3 regions of the Alteromonas sp. KC3 genome follow, and region 1 is predicted to be linked to each of the others. Evidence: predicted binding sites of a transcription regulator. Region 1 holds the regulator's gene; each other region holds the start of a gene.
What was found. Region 1 encodes MetJ, which represses methionine synthesis genes. Its sites were predicted from a motif close to TAGACGTCTAGACGTCTA; they were not measured.
Positions count from the first base shown of each region.

Region 2: metA (homoserine O-acetyltransferase MetA) is a predicted target of MetJ. The motif match lies at 1,132-1,149, and genes of this name have one in related genera.
Region 3: serA (phosphoglycerate dehydrogenase) is a predicted target of MetJ. The motif match lies at 3,241-3,258, and genes of this name have one in related genera.

Region 1 covers NZ_AP024235.1:4,010,911-4,018,849, forward strand. The annotation lists gene JN178_RS17675 (substrate-binding periplasmic protein) at 1-124, shown strand, start outside; gene JN178_RS17680 (hypothetical protein) at 182-952, opposite strand; gene JN178_RS17685 (SPOR domain-containing protein) at 1,038-1,616, opposite strand; gene priA (primosomal protein N') at 1,761-3,944, opposite strand; gene rpmE (50S ribosomal protein L31) at 4,181-4,393, shown strand; gene JN178_RS17700 (hypothetical protein) at 4,461-4,775, opposite strand; gene JN178_RS17705 (malic enzyme-like NAD(P)-binding protein) at 5,199-6,437, shown strand; gene metJ (met regulon transcriptional regulator MetJ) at 6,522-6,854, opposite strand; gene metF (methylenetetrahydrofolate reductase) at 7,016-7,903, shown strand.
Region 2 covers NZ_AP024235.1:1,174,029-1,181,967, forward strand. The annotation lists gene JN178_RS05215 (chemotaxis protein CheW) at 1-97, shown strand, start outside; gene JN178_RS05220 (chemotaxis protein CheW) at 115-606, shown strand; gene JN178_RS05225 (DUF2802 domain-containing protein) at 670-1,104, shown strand; gene metA (homoserine O-acetyltransferase MetA) at 1,214-2,152, shown strand; gene JN178_RS05235 (homocysteine S-methyltransferase family protein) at 2,156-3,223, shown strand; gene metH (methionine synthase) at 3,232-5,856, shown strand; gene JN178_RS05245 (DUF938 domain-containing protein) at 5,877-6,461, shown strand; gene JN178_RS05250 (YjgN family protein) at 6,610-7,818, shown strand; gene JN178_RS05255 (M48 family metallopeptidase) at 7,824-7,939, shown strand, end outside.
Region 3 covers NZ_AP024235.1:3,350,188-3,358,126, forward strand. The annotation lists gene JN178_RS14860 (ATP-binding protein) at 1-406, shown strand, start outside; gene JN178_RS14865 (5-formyltetrahydrofolate cyclo-ligase) at 431-1,045, shown strand; gene JN178_RS14870 (hypothetical protein) at 1,341-2,339, shown strand; gene rpiA (ribose-5-phosphate isomerase RpiA) at 2,495-3,151, shown strand; gene serA (phosphoglycerate dehydrogenase) at 3,405-4,634, shown strand; gene JN178_RS14885 (DUF481 domain-containing protein) at 4,712-5,458, opposite strand; gene JN178_RS14890 (DUF481 domain-containing protein) at 5,669-6,472, opposite strand; gene JN178_RS14895 (HDOD domain-containing protein) at 6,593-7,417, opposite strand; gene JN178_RS14900 (DUF1289 domain-containing protein) at 7,508-7,786, opposite strand.

The sequences.
Region 1 (7,939 bases):
GCACTTTGACGCCACAATGCCACTTTTAAGAGATAGCGGCAAACTCGAAGAAATATATGGTTCGCATTATGCTCGCTCAGGGTTAGCTGAGTTTGCAGTACTTACGCCAAGCGGCATCGACTAACAGATAGGACTAAAGAGCTGCGACTAACGAGCTGGGAATAACAGTTCACAACGTCAATTAACGATATGACAGTTGATAAGATTCAATTTTAAACCCGTAAGCGCTTTCGGCACCTTTCAGCACTAACGTACCTTTTCGAGGCAAGCGTTTGAATTCTTCTGCGGCTAGGCACAGTCTGTCATGAGACAAGGTTTTGGTATCCTCAAGCAGCACTTTGTAGCGACAATGCTTTGCAGCATCCCCTTTTCGATACTTCACTTTATGCTCTGCCACATGAGAAGCAGAAACGCTATGCAGTAGATAGGGCAACGTATCATCCACTAAGAACAAACTAAAGAGCGCACCCAGTAAGGGCATTGTCACTATGGATATTTTACCGCGCACACTGCTATTTAATTGCTGTAGTTGTAGCTTATCGACATAGAGCGAGGTGTACCATAGCCACCCTACCAATAGGGTTAGTGCATATATTGCCCACGAGGAGTTATCCAACCAACGATTTGCCACACTAAAGTCGGTGAAAAGCGTCATTATTGGCCCGAGGAATAACACAAGTATTATGATGTCACAGCATCGAGTGACAACATGTCGCTCTGACCATTTGGGCTTGACTAGAGGTTTGTCGCTATCCTCACCTTCTATCTGTTCGCCCTTATACATTTCTGCGGATGATTTCTTTTGTGCAAGTGCAGCTTGCGCCGCCGCGTAACGGTCTGGATAAGCGCGTTGATCGATATTCTCCAGCACATCTTCAAGGTCCTCTACACTATAACGCGAATAGTCAGGACCTTGCTCGACACTGCCGGCATTGTGCGTACGGCTATTCATTTTTACGTCCTTTTTATTATTCCTTTTTGCTATTCCTTTTTGCTTTGGGGTGCGTTTCTGCCGGCTTATTTAGGTGAACAGTGACCTATAAGTTCCAGTACCAAATCTGGCACGTTGCTATATTCACTTTGCGCAGGCTATGTTTTGCTTTTTCAGCGTCGCGTTTAGACTCAAACGGACCTAATATCACTCTAAACCAATCGCCATTACTTCCTGTACTGTGACGTATTAGCGCTTCTAACCCTTGAAACGCAATTTTCGCTTTCATTTCTTCAGCCTGTGCACGGGTTCTAAATGATGCGCACTGCATTAAGTAGCGTTTGTCTGACTTTTCTTGTTCTTTTACTTCAACCTCTACCTCGTAGCCAGGTAGGGTTTTAATGTATTCCCATTCTTCTTCAGGTAATTCTGGTAGAGCTTCTTCTGTAGGTGCAACAGGGCGAGCTGCTTGTGTATCAACGTCTTCTTCCACATTGTCTTTGATAGACCATAAGAACGCGCCAAAACCAATAACAAGCGCAAACACGCCAACTAAACGGATAATAGGTAGTTTGGGAGAAGCAGACGAATTCATCTGTGCGTTAGCCGCAGGTTTTTTACCTTGGCTTACAGGTTTCTTTTTTTGTGTAGAGCGTCCACGAGAGACATAATCGCGTTGGGCCATAGTTGGCAAAATTCCTACTTGTTATCGTTTTTCGTTGTCGTAAGAAACGTCGTATACCAATTAAAATAATGTAAAACGAAGTTAGCTATACAAGCGATGCGCACTATCGCTGATAAAAATTCTATCGCATTGCTGCGCAACAAGCTAACTGAAATCAGTTGGATCGATATCAACTGACCAGCGTACTTTCGTCGCCTGTGGCAACGCCTGTAAAAAGGGCAGCGCGAGTCTTAATGCACTGTGCAGTGGCGCGCGTTTTTCATGGCTGCACACCAACATAAATCGAAAACGCCCTTGTCGTTTCTCAATTAAACAAGGAAACGGACCATTCATTTCAATTGCCTGCTGTTGTGAGAAAATTGCTTTGCTGCCTTGTAAGAAACGATACGCCAGTGCGCTGTCAGTTGCTTCCGCTCGAATAACAAACTGGCTGATAAAAGGCGGCAACCTAGCCGCTTTACGCTCCATTAATGCATGACGCGCGAAATGCCCATAACCATTGTGCACCAAGTCTTGCAGTAACGGATGTTGAGGGTTATGGGTCTGAAACCACATTTCTCCTGGTTTACTGGCACGCCCCGCTCTACCCGCCAGCTGGGTTACCAACTGCGCAAGTTTTTCAGGCGCACGAAAATCTGCGCTAAATAAAGCGCCATCACAATCAAGCACAGCCACCAAGGTAACGTGAGGAAAGTGATGTCCTTTAGACAAGATTTGAGTACCTATTAATAGTTGGTACTCGCGCTTGTTTATCGCGTCTAGCGTTTGATGAAGTTTATCTTTGCCACGAACAGTATCGCTGTCTATGCGTACTTGTTTTACCCCAGGAAACAGTGAGGCTAAACCTTGCTCAACCTGCTCTGTGCCCGTACCTGCAGTGACTAGCTCGCTGCTATGACACGCTTCGCAATTATTTGGCATTGCGCGAGTGCTGCTACAGTGGTGGCACTGCAAACGATTCTGCGCCTTGTGCACGGTATAGGGCCTGTCGCATCGCTTACACATTACCGTCTCACCGCAATGGTGACAGAGCATTGCTGGGGCATAGCCTCGCCTGTTTACAAACACCAACACTTGGTTTCCCGTTGTTATGTGCTGACGCATAATGGTAAGTAGACCTTGCGAAATGCCGTAATGAATGGGTTGATCGCGCGCATCAAGCACATGCTGATGCGTACTTGATGCGCCACCTGCTCGTTTCGTTAGCTGAAGATGTGCGTAGCGATTACTAAGCGCATTATTGAGGGTTTCAAGCGCTGGTGTTGCACTGCCTAACAATAACGGTATGTTATGCTGTTTTGCACGCATCGCTGCAAGGTCGCGGGCGTGATAGCGCAGACCATCCTGCTGCTTAAACGATTCATCATGCTCTTCGTCTACAATGATCATGCCTGGGTGTTTGAGCGGCGTAAAAATGGCAGACCGCGTTCCTATGATAATACCCAGTTCACCCGCACGTGCGCGCTGCCAAACATGCAAACGCGCTTTATCAGGTACTTGTGAATGCAATACGCCCACTTCAATACCAAAACGTTTTTCAAAACGCGCAACCGTTTGCGGGGTCAACCCAATTTCGGGCACCAGTATGAGTACTTGCTTGCCCTCTTTTAACAATGGCTCAATGGCCTGCAAGTAAACTTCCGTTTTACCACTTCCGGTCACACCTTCAAGTAAGCTAACAGCAAAACTGCCGTGCTGACGATTGAGCGCCGCAATAGCAACCGACTGTTCGGTATCAGGCACAGGCTTCTCACCTATGTGCAGTGTAGAAAGCCATCCATGCTCGATGAAGGTGGGAACCATGGCATCAAGCGTCACCATTCCTTTATCAATTAGTGCCTTTACCGCGGGCGCGCCATATAACTTTCTAGCTTGAGAAGCGTGTAGTTGTGACTTTAAAAGCGCTTCAAAACATGCTTTTTGCTTAGGGGCTCGGGATAGTGTATCTGCACTCTCAGCACGCCCTTGTTCGCTTAATACCAACATTTCCTGTGCTGTAGGGTCAGGAGATTCACCTTTTCGCAACAGTACCGGTAGCATGGCGTGTAATACTTCGCCCGGCGCGTGGTGATAGTATTGCCATAGCCACTGCGCCATTTTAAGCAGTACATCATCAATGATGGGCCTATCATCAATGACATCTTCAATAGGCTTTAATTTTTCAACATTTTCCACATGCGCTTCTTGCACTGTACCTACAACCACACCAACGAGTTTACGTGGCCCAAAGGGCACCACCACCCGCACGCCTTTATCTAGTGATGCGATATGCGTGTAAGTGAATAGTTGTCTTAATGGTGCAGGTACTGCGACTTGAATAAATGCCATAGTGGATTTTTGTCAGCCTTTTGAAACACGTGTTACAAGCAACCGCTGATGATACAGGTTGCCCTGCTCATTCGCCATACAAAAACCGCTTGATCAATACACGGCCTTCCTTTATTATGCGCCGCTCTTTTGCGATAGGCTGTTCTTTGAACGACTTATCATTTGAATATAAAGTTACGTATGGTGTGCAACTTCGGGTTGTATAGCGATACGGCCTTATTATGTGAGGTAATCCCATGAAACAAGGTATCCACCCAGACTACGCTGAAATCACTGCAACATGCTCTTGCGGTAACGTAATGAAAATCCGTTCAACAATGGGTAAAGACATCAACCTAGACGTATGTTCTTCTTGTCACCCATTCTACACTGGTAAGCAACGTAACGTTGATACTGGTGGTCGTGTTGATCGCTTCAAGAAGCGTTTCGGTGCATTGGGCAAAAAATAAGCCCATTACCTTTATCGGTATCGATATTAAAAAAGCGCCTATATGGCGCTTTTTTATTGCCTAGACATTAATGCAAGTGATGAGTTTGCAAATGCCTGTCCCAATTGCCACCACTCAACCGTTGACATTTTTCCTCGCTATCAAAACGTATTGAAGCAGCCTGAGACTTAATACTCTCTAAAGCAATATTCACACTGTTTATAAAGTCCATATTCCACTGCGAGGTAATTGCCGCGTTGCGCTGCGACTCAGTTTGAAACACCGCAACGACATGAGGCGCACGCCAGTGTCCAGTGTGGGTAAGCCACACAAAGCCAACACCGTCTTTCTTAGCCGCTTCGCACACATCAGTAAGCACGTTAACAAGCTTTCTATCAGTCACAAATACTTCTCCTGAACGATTACAGCCAACTGCATAAGACTGTTTTTGTTACCCACCTCCCCCACATTTAAAAATACAGTATACGTATGAGGTCGATGCCATTAATAAATCATATGAATGGCAATTATAGCGCTATATTACTGGTCTAATAAGTACGCGTCACCTACATTGGTACATGAGAATTCTGATCAGATATGTACACAGTGAAAGGCTGTGTTAGAGTTGCGATCAACAAGCGATATAGTGAGTATTAATTTTGTGAATAATACCTTACTATTGCCTGTGCACCAGCTAAGGCTGGATTAATTCTAACAAAAACGTCGTGTAACCCTTGCTGTAACATTAACAATAACAACGATAAAAATGCGTACAAGGCGTGAGCGAAGACACCGATGAACCCTACATCTAAGGATACCATTTTACATGTCAGATTTTAGACAACGCGCACTTGATTACCATGCTAAACCCACGCCGGGAAAAATTCGCGTGGAGCTTTCTACCCCGGCTGATAGCGTTGACGATCTTGCACTCGCCTATAGTCCCGGCGTTGCCGAGCCTGTCAGAGAAATAGCTGAAGATCCTGATAATGCCTATAAGTATACAGCGAAAGGCAATATGGTTGCTGTTATTAGTAACGGTACTGCTATTTTAGGACTGGGTAATCTTGGACCTTTAGCATCTAAACCTGTAATGGAAGGTAAAGCGCTTTTGTTTAAACGCTTCGCTGGACTCGATGCCATTGATATTGAAGTTAAGCACAGAACTACCGAAGAGTTTATTAACACGGTAGCCAACATTGCAGACACGTTTGGCGGTATCAACTTAGAAGATATCAAAGCGCCAGAATGTTTTGAAATAGAACAAGAACTTATCAAGCGCTGTAATATACCTGTGTTCCATGACGATCAACACGGAACAGCTATCGTTACCGCTGCGGGTATGCTTAATGCCCTTGAAATTCAAGGTAAGTCGATAGAGAGCGCCAAGATAGTGTGCATGGGCGCAGGCGCAGCAGCTGTTGCATGCATGGAGCTGCTTATTAAGTGCGGCGCGCAGCGCGAGCGTATTTACATGCTCGATAGAAAAGGGGTTATTCACACTCGTCGCGAGGATTTAACCGAACATAAAAAGCTCTTTGCAAATAATACCGACAAGCGCACCCTTGAAGACGTAATGGAAGGCGCCGATATATTTGTAGGCGTTTCTGGTCCAGATGTACTGCCTCCAGAAACGTTAGCATTAATGGCTGAAAACCCAATTGTGTTTGCTTGTTCAAACCCAGACCCAGAAATAAAGCCTGAACTTGCGCACGAAGTACGCAAAGACTTAATTATGGCCACTGGCCGTTCGGACTACCCGAACCAAGTAAACAACGTACTGTGCTTCCCATTCATCTTCCGTGGTGCACTGGATGTGCGTGCTAAAGCCATTAACGATGAGATGAAAGTGGCCGCGGTTGAAGCGCTGCGCGCTATCACTAAAGAAGAGGTGCCAGCAGAGGTACTTGCGGCAAGTAAAAGTGAGAGTTTAACGTTTGGTAAGGACTATATTATCCCGAAGCCTATGGACCCTCGCTTGTGTGAACGTATCGCGTCTGCGGTATCAAAAGCCGCTATTGAGTCTGGTGTAGCGCGCATCGTGCAAACACCAAATGCTGAATAACAATTTACTCGTACTCTAATAAAAACGGCGCTTATCTTAAGCGCCGTTTTTATTATCTATGGCCAACAATTGATTAGTCTTCGCTTACGCGTCTTCTGTCACGTCATTCTCGAAACTAGGGTCAATGCCCATCTCTTCCATAATTCGTCTAGCTTCTGCCGGCACGCGATTAGGATTGTCTTTTCTCAAATCATCATCATTGGGCAGGGGTTGCCCTGTAAATGCGTGTAGAAATGCTTCGCACAGCAACTCTGAATTGGTTGCGTGTCGTAAATTGTTTATCTGCCGACGAGTGCGTTCGTCTGTCAACGCTTTAAGCACATTAATGGGTATAGAAACAGTGACTTTCTTAACCTGTTCGCTCTTTTTACCATGCTCTGCGTAGGGGTGAATATATTTACCGTTCCATTCTGCCATTGTACTAACTCGGTCTACTCTTATTTATGTTATGAATAGAAATTCTAAACAAGTTCACGAAAAGGTCAATTGAGCAGTGTAAACCTCTTGACGTCTAGACATATATTCTTTAATTTAGACGTCTAAACGTCTATATGATTACTATTTTGAGAGAATAAGCCATGGTTTCTTACGCACAGGGTATCGATGCATTAAATCAGTCACTATCAGAGCTGCGTGATATTGATGTGTCTTTTGAGTTTTTCCCACCAAAAACCGAAGCCATGGAAAAAACACTCTGGAAATCAGTTGAGCGTCTTGCGCCGCTAAAACCAAGTTATATGTCAGTAACCTATGGTGCAAACAGTGGCGAGCGCGATAGAACACACGATGTGGTAAAGCGCATTCAACAACAAACAGGCGTAGCTGCTGTGCCGCATTTAACCTGTGTTGATGCAAGCCGTGAGGAATTAAAGCAAATTGCGCAAGATTACTGGGACTCAGGTATTCGCCGTATTGTTGCCCTGCGTGGTGACTTACCACCGGGAGTCGATAAAACAGAAATGTACGCGTCAGACTTAGTCGCATTGCTAAAAGACGTGGCTGATTTTGACATTTCAGTTGCAGCGTATCCTGAAAAACACCCTGAAGCACCTAACGCTCAATTCGATCTACTGAATTTGAAGCGCAAAGCTGAAGCGGGTGCCACTGAAGCCATTTCACAGTTCTTTTTTGATACCAGCGTATTCTTACGCTTTAGAGACCGTGCCGCCGCAGCAGGTGTAGACCTAGACCTAGTGCCAGGTATATTGCCTGTTACCAATTACCAAACTTTGGTGAAGTTTGCCGGGTTTACCAATGTGCACGTACCAGGTTGGCTACATAAAATGTTCGACGGATTAGATGAGGACGACCAAGCAACACGTAACCTTATTGGTGCCAACATTGCCATGGACCAAGTTAAAGTGTTGGCAAAAGAAGGCGTTAAGCATTTTCACTTCTACACGCTTAATCGCAGTGAGTTGAGCTATGCCATTTGTCACATGCTTGGAGTGCGCGGGAACGGATAAATAGCTTTTTACACAAAAGTTTTGCTACAACGTCTT
Region 2 (7,939 bases), 1.7 Mb from region 1:
CGGGATGGTTAAAGAAAAAATGTGCGCGTTAATTGACGTTGAAGAATTAATATCTATGCTTAACAAAGGCTTAGGCAGTAACGACCAGACGCCATAGTATTGGGAGCCAGGTTCATGAGCGACAAAAGTACAAATAACAATGCCACTGACAGCAACGACGAAGTCCTTCAATGGGTAACGTATCGCTTAGGTGAAGAAACTTACGGTATTAATGTAATGCAAGTTCAAGAAGTATTGCGTTATACCGAAATAGCCCCTGTACCCGGTGCACCTGATTATGTGCTAGGTATTATTAACCTGCGCGGTAATGTGGTTACTGTCATTGACACACGCGCCCGCTTTGGGTTGCCACCCACTGAAATTACCGATAACACACGTATTGTCATTATCGAATCTGACGAGCAAGTGGTCGGTATTTTGGTAGATAGTGTTGCTGAGGTGGTTTACCTGAAATCTTCTGAAATCGACAGTGCACCAAATGTTGGCACTGAAGAAAGCGCTAAATTTATTCAGGGAGTGAGCAACCGCGATGGCGAACTCCTTATCCTTGTTGACCTGAATAAGCTGCTTAGCGATGAAGAATGGGATGAGCTAAGTAACATTTAGTAATTTAAGGCACTAACTTACACTGTTAGTGCCTTTTTTCATTTCTTCAAAGGTTTTATGCCCATGGATTGGCAGCTTGTAGCGCCTACCGCAATTGACTTAATTCTGATAGTGATCATTGGCATACTTGTGTTGATGGTTGGGTTTTTGACAGTGAAGCACAACCGTCTTCGTGCCGATTTAGATAACCTGGCTGCATCTCATAGCGCTGAATTATCGCGTATTGAAGCCCTCGCTAATAGTGCAAATAATCAGCAATCGGAAGCGCAGGCGCGGAGTTTAGTGATTACCCGCCACCTTCAATCGTTAGATGAAAAACAAACGGAGTTAGAAAATCAACTTCGTGAACAGAAACTGCAAGACCCCTCCTTAAGGCTTTATCAGCGAGCAGCCGAACTCGTTAAACAAGGGGCAAGCATTGATGAAATCATTGAAGCTTGTGATATCCCTCGTGCCGAAGCGGAAATGTTGATGATGGTTCATCGACAAACGCCATAAAGCACCATACTACTTCAAAAGGGCGTTTAGACGTCTAGACGTAAAGATGTTGACATCTTCTTGGTAATAGTCACAATACAGTCATAGCGTTTTATGACTGGAGCCTGTTATGCCAATACGTATTCCTGAACAATTGCCCGCACAAAATGTGTTGTTAGGTGAAAATATATTCACCATGGATATGGATAGAGCGGCAAATCAGGATATTCGACCTCTTGAAGTGGGCATACTTAACTTAATGCCAAATAAGATTGAAACCGAAGTACAGTTGCTTCGTTTGCTATCTAATACGCCACTTCAGATAAATGTCGATTTAATTCGTATAGACAATCAAGCGCCCAAAAATACACCACAATCTCATATGGACGCCTTCTATCATGACTTTTCAAGTGTTGCGAATAAGAAATACGACGGCTTGATTGTAACCGGGGCTCCGTTAGCACTGCTTGATTATGAAGAAGTAAAGTACTGGGATACCATGACCACCATACTCGAATGGGCACAACGTCATGTGAATTCTACGCTATATTTATGTTGGGCTGCCCATGCTGCCATGTATCACTTTTATGGTATCACGCGACAGCTTCGCGAAGAAAAGTTCTCAGGCGTCTATCGGCATCAGGTTAATGACCCTCATAATGAACTATTACGTGGTTTTGACCCCTCGTTTTACGCACCACATTCTCGCTACGGTCATATTGACACTTGGCAGTACAACAGTGTTGATGGTTTGAGTGTAGTGGCAGAGTCGGATGAGGTGGGTGCCTATATTGTGGCATCAGATGATAAGCGCATGGTTTTTGTAACGGGACATCCTGAATACGACCCAGATACGCTTAAAGACGAATATTTTAGAGATATCGCCGCGGGCCAGACGCCCGCGATTCCCAAGAACTACTTTGAAGGTGATGACCCGTCGAAATCGCCTATTGTCCAATGGCGTTCTCATGGTAGTTTGTTGTTTACTAACTGGCTAAACTATTACGTTTACCAGACCACCCCGTATGATCTTAATCAGCTTGCTGAAAAATCACAGCCAAAGAGGTAGCACGTGAGTCACAAGATAGTTTCTAGCGCTAGAGCAACGCTCAGCGAGGCTGCTAAAAAACGCATTCTTATTTTGGACGGCGCAATGGGAACCATGATCCAGCGTCACAAACTGGAAGAAGCCGACTATAGAGGTAAGCAATTTGCTGACTGGCATTGCGATGTTAAAGGCAACAACGACTTACTCGTCATTACTCAGCCTGACATTATTTATCAAATACATTGCGACTACTTCGAAGCGGGTGCCGATATCATTGAAACCAACACGTTCAATGCCACAACGATTGCAATGGCAGACTACGACATGCAGGCCCACTCTCGCGATATTAATTTAGCGGCTGCACGCTTAGCGCGAAAGGCGGCAGATGAATATACTGCGAAAACACCTGATAAACCGCGATATGTTGCGGGGGTGCTTGGTCCAACAAATCGAACTGCGTCTATATCGCCGGACGTTAACGACCCCGGTAAACGCAATGTCACCTTCGACGAACTAGTAGAAGCGTACAGCGAATCAACCGAAGCACTTATTGAAGGCGGTGTTGACCTTATCATGCTGGAAACTATTTTCGATACGCTTAATGCAAAGGCGGCTGCGTACGCAGTTGAAACGGTTTTCGATAAGTTGGGAACATCATTGCCCGTGATGGTGTCAGGCACTATCACCGATGCGTCTGGTCGTACGTTATCAGGACAAACTGCTGAGGCGTTTTACTATTCAATGCGCCACATTAACCCGTTCTCATTTGGTCTCAACTGCGCACTTGGCCCTGATTTATTAAGACAGTATGTTGATGAAGTAGCGGCCATCAGTGAATGCCTAATTTCAGCACACCCTAACGCTGGCCTACCGAATGAGTTTGGTGAGTACGACATGGAAGGCCCTGAAATGGCCGAACACCTAAAAGAGTGGGCACAGTCGGGCTTGGTGAATATTGTGGGCGGATGTTGCGGTAGTACACCTGATCATATTCGAAAAATTGCGCAAGCAGTAGAAGGCGTGGAACCGCGCCGTATTCCTGAATTTGAACCCAAAATGCGTCTGTCGGGCCTAGAGCCGTTTGTACATTAGGAGGCCATGTGAGCGCAGAATTTTCTACCTTTATTAATATCGGCGAGCGTACCAACGTCACAGGCTCGGCGCGATTTAAACGTCTTATTTTAGAAGGCGACTATGAAGCAGCACTTGATGTTGCTAGGCAGCAAGTTGAAAACGGTGCACAGATCATCGATATCAACATGGATGAGGCGATGCTTGATTCTAAGCAGGCCATGATCACCTTCTTGAACCTTATTGCTTCTGAGCCTGACATCAGTCGCGTTCCCATTATGATTGATTCATCGAAATGGGAGGTTATTGAAGCAGGCCTTAAGTGTGTTCAAGGTAAAGCTATCGTTAATTCTATTTCGCTTAAAGAGGGCGAAGAGCAGTTTTTAAGTCAAGCTAAGCAGATTAAGCGTTTTGGTGCAGCGACGGTTGTTATGGCATTTGATGAGGCCGGTCAAGCTGATACGCAAGCGCGTAAAATCGAAATTTGCCAGCGCAGCTATAAGTTGTTAACTGAAGAAATTGGTTTTCCACCTGAAGATATTATTTTCGACCCCAATATTTTTGCGGTAGCAACCGGTATTGAAGAGCACGATAACTATGCTGTAGATTTTATCGAAGCCACTCGTGTTATTAGACAAACATGTCCGTATTCACATATCTCAGGCGGCTTGTCGAATATTTCTTTTTCATTCCGCGGTAATAATCCGGTTCGCGAAGCAATGCATTCGGTGTTTTTGTACCATGCGATACGCGCAGGGATGGACATGGCGATTGTTAACGCTGGTCAACTCGAGGTGTATGATGAAATACCTGCTGAACTGCGCGATGCGGTTGAAGATGTCATTCTAAACCGACGCAGTGATGCGACAGAGCGCCTGCTGGATATTGCACCTAACTATCAAGGTGATGGCAAAGCGGCGGCAAAAGAAGATTTGAGCTGGCGCGAGCAGAACGTCAATAAACGTTTAGAGCATGCACTGGTAAAAGGCATTACCGACTACATCGTCGAAGATACTGAAGAAGCGCGTCAACAGGCTGAACGCCCGTTACATGTTATTGAAGGTCCACTAATGGACGGCATGAATGTGGTTGGTGACCTGTTTGGTGAGGGGAAAATGTTTTTGCCACAGGTCGTTAAATCGGCCCGTGTAATGAAAAAAGCGGTGGCACATTTACAGCCCTATATCGAAGCTGAAAAGTCAGATGATGCGAAGAGTAACGGGAAGATTTTGCTTGCGACGGTGAAAGGAGATGTTCACGACATAGGGAAGAACATCGTTGGTGTAGTACTTCAATGTAATAATTTCGAAGTCATCGACTTGGGCGTAATGGTGCCAGCGGCAACGATTTTGCAAGTCGCAAAGAACGAAAATGTAGACATGATAGGTTTGTCTGGTCTTATTACGCCATCGCTCGACGAAATGGTACATGTGGCCAAAGAAATGGAAAGACAAGGCTTTGAAATACCGCTGCTTATCGGCGGTGCCACGACATCGAAAGCGCATACTGCGGTAAAAATAGAGCAGAATTATCATGCGCCAGTGGTATATGTGCCTAATGCAAGTCGTGCCGTTGGGGTATGTCAGCGCTTACTTAATAAGACGTCTAGAGATATCTATGCGGCTGAATTAGCCAAAGAGTATGACACTGTTCGCGAACAACATGCGCGTAAAAAGCCAAGAAGCAAACCTGTTAATTTGGCACAGGCTCGTGATAACGCTTTTAAGCCTGATTTTTCAACGCCACCAGTTAAGCCAAATGCGCTAGGTGTAACCCCGGTAACGGCGGATTTATCTGTACTACGACAGTATATCGACTGGACGCCATTTTTCCTCACATGGTCATTGGCGGGTAAATATCCTCGTATTCTTCAAGATGAAGTGGTTGGTGAACAAGCCTCGTCATTGTTTGCCGATGCCAACGCAATGTTAGATAAAGTGATAGCGTCTGGCTCGCTTAAAGCGAAAGGTGTAATTGGTCTTTTTCCTGCTAATCGCGTGGGTGATGATATAGAAATCTACGCTGATGAAACACGCAGTACGCTTCAAGGTGTTGCTCATCATCTTCGTCAGCAAACACTAAAAGATAAGTTTGCAAACTACTGCCTAGCAGATTTTGTTGCTGACAAAACAAGTGGCGTGGAAGATTTTGTGGGCGCGTTTGCTGTCACCGGTGGTATTGGTGAAGATGAATTGGCTCAGCAGTATATTGATGCCGGCGATGACTATAACGGTATCATGGTGAAAGCAGTAGCCGACAGGCTGGCAGAAGCATTTGCAGAATACCTTCATGAGCAAGTGCGCAAGCACTATTGGGGGTATGCTGCTGATGAAGATCTCAGTAACGACGAGCTCATACGTGAAAAATACTGCGGTATAAGACCTGCGCCAGGTTATGCGGCCTGCCCTGAGCATACTGAAAAGCAGCTGATATGGGATTTGCTATCGGTAGAAGCCCATACAGGTATGAAACTTACAGAAAGCTTTGCTATGTGGCCAGGGGCTTCAGTATCTGGTTGGTATTTCGCTCATCCTGAGGCCAAATATTTTGCGGTAGCAAAAATTCAATCTGATCAGGTTGAAGATTATGCGAAGCGCAAAAGGTGGACGCTGGAAGAAGCCGAAAAATGGCTTGGCCCCAATTTAAGTGACTAGCGGAATTTGATAATACAGCCATGTTTGAGAAACCCTTTAGTCAAGCCTGTGAAAACAACAAGCGCCCCATTCTAGCAGTACTGGAAAGGGCGTTTGCAAATTCAAAGGTTGTGCTTGAAATAGGCAGCGGAACAGGTCAGCACGCCACTTTTTTTGCACAACACTTAGGGCACCTTGTATGGCACACCAGTGACCAAGTCCAATATCATCAAGGGATAAATGCCTATATTGATGAGCTGTCACTAACCAACATAATAAGGCCAAGGCCACTTAAAGTCGGAGAAGATAGTTTCCCTGAAATTGGAGCCGATGCATTTTTCTCTGCCAATACTGCACATATTATGCAAAAGCAGGAAGTGATGTTGTTAATGCACTCGATAAGTGAGCAGTTGCCACCGGGTGGTGTATTTTGTCAGTACGGTCCATTTACCCAAAATGGTAAGTTTAATGCTAAAAGCAATGAAGAGTTTCACCACTCGCTGCTTGAACGCGGGTATGGAGGGTATCGCGATATTGACGAACTGCGTGAGTGGGCAGGGCTACTGTCGTTAGCTGAAGTGATAGACATGCCCGCAAACAACCACATGCTCATTTGGAAAAAATAATATTGAACGTGGTAAGTTGGGCGCTTGATTACGGCATATTAATGATGTGGAGAGTTGCTTTTTTCAGCTGATTCTCGTAATTTGAAACATCAAAATTTAACAAGAGCGTTAGCAAATAACGTCAATCAAGGAAGACGAGAGGTATCCTATGGATGATAGCAACACAACTTTCCCTAACTATGAAACCTATTCTACCGATGAGCTTATTCAAGCTTTATCGTCAATTGACGCAGAGGCATTTCCAGAACGTGCTGCTAAGATCACCGCACTTATTGCAGAGCGTAAAGCACAAGCCAACAGTGATTTATCACATCAAGAAAATGATGTAGTGATCCGTACTGAGCAAGTAAAATTTCACGGTAATACCAAAGAGTTTTTTGCTATTTGGATAGTGAATTTGCTGCTTAGCATAGTGACATTAGGTATCTACTCCGCGTGGGCCAAAGTGCGCACAAATCGTTACTTTTATAGTAATACCGAATTGGATGGCCACCGTTTTGCATACCTAGCAGAGCCACTGCAAATTTTGAAAGGGCGCATAATTGCGGCGTGTTTGTTTGGTGCCTACTTTTTGTTATCCGCGGTTAGCCCAGCGGCGGCATTCGCACTGATTGTTGTCATGATGTTTCTCTCACCTATGCTCGTGATCCTGAGCATGCGCTTTAGAATGAGAATGACTGCATATAGAAACGTGCGTTTCAGCTTTAAAGGGCGTTATGGTGAAGCATTCATGTTGTTTGTATTGCTTCCAATAGCTAGCGTATTTACTCTTTATTTGCTGATGCCTTGGGTACTTAAAAAGATTGATGCATTTCTAGTCGACGAGTCTGGCTTTGGTGATAAGGTATTTAGCAGTAAGCTTTCCACAGGTGAATACTACGGTGTAGTGTTTGCGGCGGCACTGATTTCAATTGTTCTATTTCTTTGTGTAGGTTTTGTAGTGGGTCTATTAACAGGGTCGTCAACGATAACCGCTGAAGACGGTTTTAGTGTATTCACAGTTGCCATGTTTGGTATGTACCTGTTTGTCTACGCAATTGTTTCTGGCTTCTATAATGCTCGCATCCGAAACCATATTTACCAGAACAGCCGTTTAGAGAACGTTGCATTGTTCAACTCTACGGTGACAGCAACAGACCTTATTACATTGCGTCTGACCAACATACTCGCCACAGTATTTTCTTTAGGCTTCGCTATACCTTGGGTAAAGATACGAACCGCAGCATTTTTTGCTGATGCAACGCAAGTCAGAGTATTAGAGGGCTTTAGTGAAGTCTCTGCCGGTGAGCAAGGCTCTGCAAGCGCAGTATCTGAAGAGGCAGCCACACTGTTTGATGTCGATGTGGCATTGGGTTAACAGCGATGTACCAAGCTCAGTATTATCACAGCGGCAGTGTGGCGTCCTCTGCTGCAATCTGTGAAATTACAGACGATGTGCTAGTTGTTAAAGTTGGGCATGACGATGAACACTTAACATT
Region 3 (7,939 bases), 660 kb from region 1:
GGACCAGCCTCAAAGCTTTGTGGCGCAAGCCATGTTCGATAAAACTGTTAATGTACTTGTGGTGGAAGATCACGAAATAAACCAAATTGTTATCGAGACTTTGTTCGAAAAACTGGGAACCCCTGTCGCCTTGGTGAGTACTGGCGAGGAAGGTGTGGAATATGTCAAATCCAACCCTGTTGATCTCGTGCTTATGGATTTGAATCTACCCGGTATACAAGGTGATGAAGCCACCGCCCAAATTAAGGCGATAAAGCCGGAACTGCCTGTTGTAGCACTTACCGCAGATGTAATCACAGAAGCCGATGCTTTGCATAAGAAAGGGCTAGATGCAGTCCTGACTAAGCCAATAGACAGCAAAGAACTGGTAAGCATGCTAAATACCTTTCTTTGCCGAGATCAATAACCGTAGTTTGAGTTAAAAACATCAATGGTTGATTCTGTACAGCTCACCGATATGAACGCACGGGCAGCATTAAGGAAAACGCTTCGCACCGCAAGAAAGGCCATAGCAACTGATGCACAAAGGCGTGCGGCGAAGGCTATGGTTTCACAATTATTGCTTCTTTTTCCTCGTGACCAACACTGCAACGTTGCTGTGTATCTTCAAAACGATGGCGAAGTTGATTTACAAGCCTTTGTCAGTCATTGCTGGCGAGAGCTTCCCAATATCACGTTTTGTTTGCCCGTTTTGCACCCTGTATGCAAAGGACACCTGCTGTTTTTGCGTTACAGTGCGCAAACCAAAATGATTGAAAATAAGTACCGTATTAAAGAACCCCAACTCGCTTGCTACGACGTAGTACCTGCAAAAAACATAAATTTCATCTTGATGCCACTTGTTGGATTTGACACTGCGGGCAATCGGTTGGGTATGGGTGGCGGTTACTATGATAGAACACTCGCTTTTACAAAATTGGCAAACACAAAACCAACACTTATTGGTGTAGCTCACGATATCCAAGAAGTTTCAGCACTGCCTATCGCCCCTTGGGATATCCCGCTAGATGCAATTGTAACGCCTACAAGAATACTTCATTTTTAAGGTACTCCCTCACTAGATTCATTGTACTAGCACTCTCGTAAATGACGTTTAACAACAGCCGGCCGCCCAATTTTTAGCGTTCTGGTTCTTATGCAAGCGAATTAGTGCTTGCTGAATGATATGGTCAGGTTGGCTATCTATTCGTCAGTTATGTCATTTCTTTGTGGTCAATTTAAAAAAAACGCAACCAAAATACCAGTATAAGATTGATTTATATGATTTTTTTACCTTGGCGTTTAAATTGCTTTAATGGTTAATGACAATACCATCCGCATAGAAGAATAAGGAACAGGATATGTATACAGACGAAGACCTCACACTGGCGGTAAAGCAGAACATATTTAGTCAAACGGATGTAACGCAGTTTCGACAGTTCATCAACAACACCCGCAATAGCCATGCTGTTGATGAAGAAAACTTCCGCTTGATAAATGGTTTTAACGATATATTTGTCGTGATAGCCAGTGCACTTTTACTTGCGTCGCTCGCTTGGTTAGGATTTGCGGTAACACCTCCTCTTGGTGGTATCGCTCTGGCTGTTGGCTCTTGGATACTTGCCGAATACTTCGTGAATAAACGTCGTATGGCACTACCTGCAATTGCATTACTGCTTTCATTCCTACTTGGGTTGTTTGCCATTCCTATTCTATTTCGACCTGAAGTTAAAGAAATTGCGTTCATAGGCTCAGGGTTGTTAACTACCTTTGGTGCAATAGCCCATTGGATGCGTTTTAGAGTGCCCATTACCGTAGCGGCTGGAGCGGCAACACTAACGGCTGGTATTGTTGCTACCGTTGTTTATATGTTCCCAGCAACATTGCTATACATTAACCACTTCATTTTGGCGTTTGGATTAGTGATCTTCGGCCTAGCTATGTATTGGGACAGCAAAGACACAGCAAGACAAACTCGCGCTTCAGACGTTGCATTTTGGCTGCACCTTATTTCGGCGCCAATGATTGTACACCCTATATTTCAAAGTCTAGGCGTGCTTGAAGGTAGCGGCGATCTGTTTATCTCGCTTATTGTTTTGGCTCTGTACGTGCTACTTGCCATCATATCTATCGCCGTTGACCGTCGTGCCATTATGGTTTCGGCCCTGACCTATGTGGTTTACACCTTCTCAGCACTTATGGAAGACTTTGGCATGGTGTCTTCAAGCTTTGCTATCACAGGTCTGTGCATTGGTACTTCACTGCTTCTGCTTTCAGCATATTGGCATAGCTGCCGTCGCTGGGTATTAAAGCTAGTGCCTCAACAAATGCAATTAAGACTGCCAGAAGCTAAGGCGTAAGCACAAGGGCATATTGACCTTTCCCCCAACGCAGCAAAACTTCTTTTGCTGCGTTTTTCATTTTTTAAGTTCTTGTCAAAATATCCACTCGTTTAGGTGGGTTCACGTTATTTTATCGGTTACACTGCAAGCAAAAATACCCAGAGAGTAACCCTATGGATCAGAATGCAAAAAAACAGGCCGTGGCAAAGGCGGCTATTGCCTATGTAAAACCAGACAGTATTGTTGGTGTTGGTACAGGCTCAACAGTTAACTTTTTTATTGAAGAACTCGGCAAAATAAAACACCAAATAGAAGGCGCAGTATCAAGCTCTGAAGCATCTACCGAGCGCTTGAAAGCACTGGGCATTGAAGTTTTCGAACTTAACGAAGTAAGTGACCTTTCTGTGTATATCGACGGTGCTGACGAAGTGACTGAGCACAAGCATATGATAAAAGGTGGTGGCGCAGCATTAACCCGTGAAAAAATTGTTGCTGGTGCAGCCACAACGTTTGTGTGTATTGTTGACGAGAGTAAACGTGTGCCTGTTTTGGGTAAATTCCCACTGCCTGTTGAAGTTATTCCGATGGCACGTTCATTCGTTGCAAGAGAGTTAGTGAAACTTGGTGGTGATCCCGAATATCGACAAGGCGTGGTCACCGACAATGGCAATGTAATTCTTGATGTTCACAATCTTGAAATTTTAAACCCACGAGAGCTTGAACAAAAAATCAATAATATTCCAGGTGTAGTAACGAACGGTATATTCGCGCTTCGTGGCGCAGACATTGTCCTTTCTGCTACCGATACGGGTGTTGATACATATAAATAGCCTTTTTGCAGACACTGCGCGCACACGCTGGGTGCAGTGTTAGCACAATTACTACTTTTATCTTTGGCTATTTTCTGATAGCTTTCGTTTAGACGTCTAGATGGCCTTGAAGATGACCGAAGACGCCTATCATAATGAAGTGAGTTAAGACCACTCAACGTATAAAGCGGCCCTAGTGGTGAATACATACTGGTAGCAACCCTACAAAAAAGTAGTTATTGCCCACATTACATCAGCGAGAGATAGCGAGTTCATGAGCAAAGTTTCATTAGAGAAGGATAAAATCCGAATTTTATTGCTAGAAGGCGTTCACCAAAGTGCATTGGAAACCCTTAAAAGTAATGGTTATAGCAACATTGAGTTTCTTAAAACCTCGCTTCCAGAAGATGAGCTAATTGAGAAAATCAAAGACGCCCACTTTGTTGGTATTCGCTCGCGTACCCAAATTACAGAGAAAGTCGTTGAAGCAGCTCAAAAGCTAGTAGCCATTGGTTGCTTTTGTATTGGTACAAACCAAGTTGACCTTGAAGCAACGCAGCGCCGAGGTATTCCCGTATTTAACGCGCCGTTCTCAAATACCCGCTCTGTAGCAGAATTAGTACTTGGCCAAATTATTCTTCTATTGCGTCAAGTGCCCAGCAAAAATGCAAAAGCGCACCGTGGCGAGTGGGAAAAAACAGCGGTTGGTTCTTATGAAGCACGCGGTAAAACACTGGGTATTATTGGGTATGGTCACATTGGTACGCAATTGAGCATACTTGCCGAACATTTGGGTATGCGCGTTCAGTTTTTTGATATTGAAGATAAACTGGTACTGGGCAATTCAGCCCAAGTTAAGTCGCTCGAAAAGCTTCTTAACACGTCAGATGTGGTTTCTCTTCACGTACCAGAAACACCATCAACACAGAATATGATTGGGGCAGAACAACTGGCGCAAATGAAGCCTGGCAGCATATTGATTAATGCATCTCGCGGTACGGTTGTAGATATTGATGCGCTGGCAAATGCGCTTGAGAGTGGCCATTTAAACGGGGCCGCTATCGACGTATTCCCTGTTGAGCCTAAGTCGAATACCGAAGAATTTCAGTCTCCTTTGCGTAAATTCGATAATGTAATTCTAACGCCGCACGTGGGTGGTAGCACACAAGAAGCGCAAGAGAATATCGGCATTGAAGTAGCGGGTAAACTGGCCAAATACAGTGACAACGGCTCTACGTTATCTGCGGTTAACTTCCCTGAAGTATCGTTGCCAGAGCACACTGGACGTTCGCGCCTATTGCATGTTCACAAAAACCAGCCTGGTATTTTAACGCAAATTAACCAAGCATTTGCGCAAAAAGGTATCAATATAGAAGCGCAATACCTACAAACCAATGCTGAAATTGGTTACGTGGTAGTTGATGTAAAAGAAGACCGTGGCTATGAGGCATTGGCCGAATTGCAACAAATTGAAGGTACAATAAAAACCCGTATTCTTCATTAATTGTTGGGCACCACGTTTTAAACAAAAAACGCTGCAAATGCAGCGTTTTTTATATTTAACAATTAGCCACTATTGGCTTAGAAGAAATTGTACACCAAGCTAACCGCTGTTTCAGTATCAAGCTTCTCGACACCTTCTGCGACTTGCGAGTTGTGATCTAGCTTGAAAGATAAGCGCATTGAAAGGTTACCGCTAATTGTCGCAGTAAGCGCTGATTCAGCACGTGACTTCGTGTTCTCTTCACCCACTTCGGTACTGGCTGTTTGTGTGAACTTCGCCGTATCTGAAATTTTCCATGAGTAAATAGTTGAAGCACGAACGATGACGCTGTTCTGGCTTTCATCTTCCTGAGTTTCTACAAATGAATAACCCGGACCGATTGAGTACTCTAGTGTGTGCTTTTTAGTTTGAAGCACTTTTTGGTTCCAACCCGCTGCAATTGTTGACTGGTAATTAAAGTTACTAAAACGGTCATCTTCGTATGACGCGAACACGAATAATCGATTGTCAGGGTTTTCCAATTTGTAGTTACCCTGAGCAGATGCAAAGAACTTCTGCGCTGATGTTACATCTTCGTCTTCGCCATCATCACCTTCTACCGTTTCTTGGCGGTACAAACCTTCAATAGCATAGTCATTGCTCCAGTTTTCAAGCTCCTGACTTGCGGTAATACCTGCATTGATAGACGTAGTATCAGTGTTACCCGTTGTTGAGATAAAACCTAACTCACCTTCCATTGTGAATGGTTTTACTTCATCGTCTTGAGCAAAAGCGGTTGAAGAAAGTGAAAGTGCGATTAAAGATGCAAGCGCGTGCTTTTTCATTGAACAATCCTATTGATTATCGTTCCATTTGTTACACACGAAACCTTTTGAACTGCAAGGCGGTGTAACGCGAATTTTTGTATTAAGAGTATAAAGGTCGCGCCAAGCGCGGCCTGATAAACATTGCTGCGAAGTGTACATTTCTCATTCTATCCGTCAATGACATCGCCATAAAAACTGCGAGCAATCAGACGAATTTACACTAATTGACTAAAAGAACTGATATACCAAGGCCACTGACGTTTCCGTACTGAGTGGTTCTACGTCTTCAGCGGTGTCTGTCTCATGGTTAAGAATAAAGGAAAGCTTCATGGCCAACGAGCCAAATACGTTGGCAGAGAGCGAGGTTTCTGAGCGCGATTTGGTATTCTCTTCACCCGCTTCGGTACTCACAAACTGACGAAGCTTCGCTCCGCTACTCCAGCGATAACGATATTCTGCTGACGCACGCACAATGATACCGTCGTTCACCAAGTTATCATTGTCTTCCTCAGCTTGTATAAATGTGTAGCCTGGGCCAATACTGTAACGAAACTCACTATCTTCATTACGCCACAGGCGCTGCGACCACCCCGCGGCCAGGGATGCACGGTGGTCGTAACCGGTAAACTTGTCGTCTTCATAGTCGCCGTACATAAACAAACGTCGCCCGTTTGCTACCAGCTTGTAGTCAAATTGGGCACTGGTATAAAACCGCTGGGCGCTCACTTCTCGGTCTGTTGTTGCTGTGCCCGACTCTTTGTAAAGCAGCTCAGCGAAATAAAGGCTACTCCATTGCTGAGTTTCATGGTCAGCATTAACTGCGGCTTTTATACTCGCTGCAGACGTATTACCAGAGTTAAGCAGGATCCCTAACTCGCCGTCCAAAGAAAAACGCGGAATTTCATCGTCAGTATCTGGGGTAAAGTCAGCGTGATAAAGCGTTTGGATAAGATCTTTGGCCTGAAGTGAAAAAACGGGGCAAAAACTAACTAAACACACTACTAAGCGCGGTATAAATTTTTTATTAAACATATTGAGATACACGTCGAGCTTCGTTTTATATTACGCCTATGTTGGCGCTTGCTTACGTCCATCCGTTGGAAGAGCATGCTAGCGGTTTGACGCTAGCATTATAATTCTGATTTTATTTGCTCACTGAATTAGAGATACCACTTTTGCAGTTTCAATTTCCGCGTACTCTGCAGATATTCTAACCAGTTCCATATCTAGACTTACTGTATTGGCTATCTCTGAAGTAAAAAGTTCAATATCACCGTACATTTCTTGTTCTAGCTGGCTAATTGTAATTTTATTTGCCAGCGCAAGGACACCAACATCGATATCAGAGGCTTGATGATCACCGTCGTTCATGTGCGTAACGGGCTGAGAAAGACCAAGGGGTAAGTTCCAATTTTGCAATATGATACCGCTGCAGTGTGCAAACGTAAAACCAAAATGCGCACGTTGCCCTTCATCTGGTAATCCACTGCTTTTACTGTCTAAGTAAGCGACATAGCGCTTTGGAGCACGTTTTGCCACCACTAACTCACTTAAGTTTTGCAGCATACCCATAACAAAAAAGCGATCTGCACCACGAATATTCAGTCGCATGGCAAGGCTCTTTGCCACCATGCCGCAATACACCGAAGAGTACCAATGTTTATCAATATTAACGTATTTGGTTTCGAAGTGTTTAAATGCAGTACCTGCAGTTTCTGCAACAACAATATTGTAGAGCGCCTCACCGCCAATCACGTTGATTGCTTTTGAAACGGATTCTATCTGAGAGGGAAAACGAAAAAGTGAACTGTTAGCAAGGCGCAACACTTTAGCAGTTAATGAAGGATCAACACTAATAAGGTTTCCTAAATCATCCGCCGTAGAGCGCGGGTCATCTAGTACTGCGCGTAATCGCACGCATATATCAGGTAGCGCAAAAGATTTCGCCGCAAATGCAACGTACTTTTCTATCGACATCTAATTACTCTCACTTAGGTTACTTGCCAATACAATGACATTATACATCTATCAGTTGGTTGACCCTACCCTTAAACACGTATTACGTATTTATAGATCACCGAATAAATTATACTGGGCTAGTTCATCAGTTGAACTTGATTCACCTTGTTTTCTCGCCCTTGCAAGTACCGCACGTTTTCGTCTAGCGCACGCACTGATTATTTGGCGTTTGGTAGCATCGTCCACCTTAAGCCAATACAGGCGCTCGTCTCGACTTCGAAAGCAACCTTTACAAAACCCTCTCGGCCCAGACTCACATACACCAATACAGGGACTGGGAATTTCAAAAAATTCCAGCTGCTTAGACTGTGGTGATTGTTCTGACATGCGATACACTCATTTATCGATACGCGAAATACAGGGTTATTAAGCTTCCACTGAGTGATAGCTTCATTGCAATGCCCGTCAAACAACAATAAACAGCACCTAAATAAAGGCACTGTTTGCATGTTGTTTTTTAATAGCATAGCACGCCTAGCG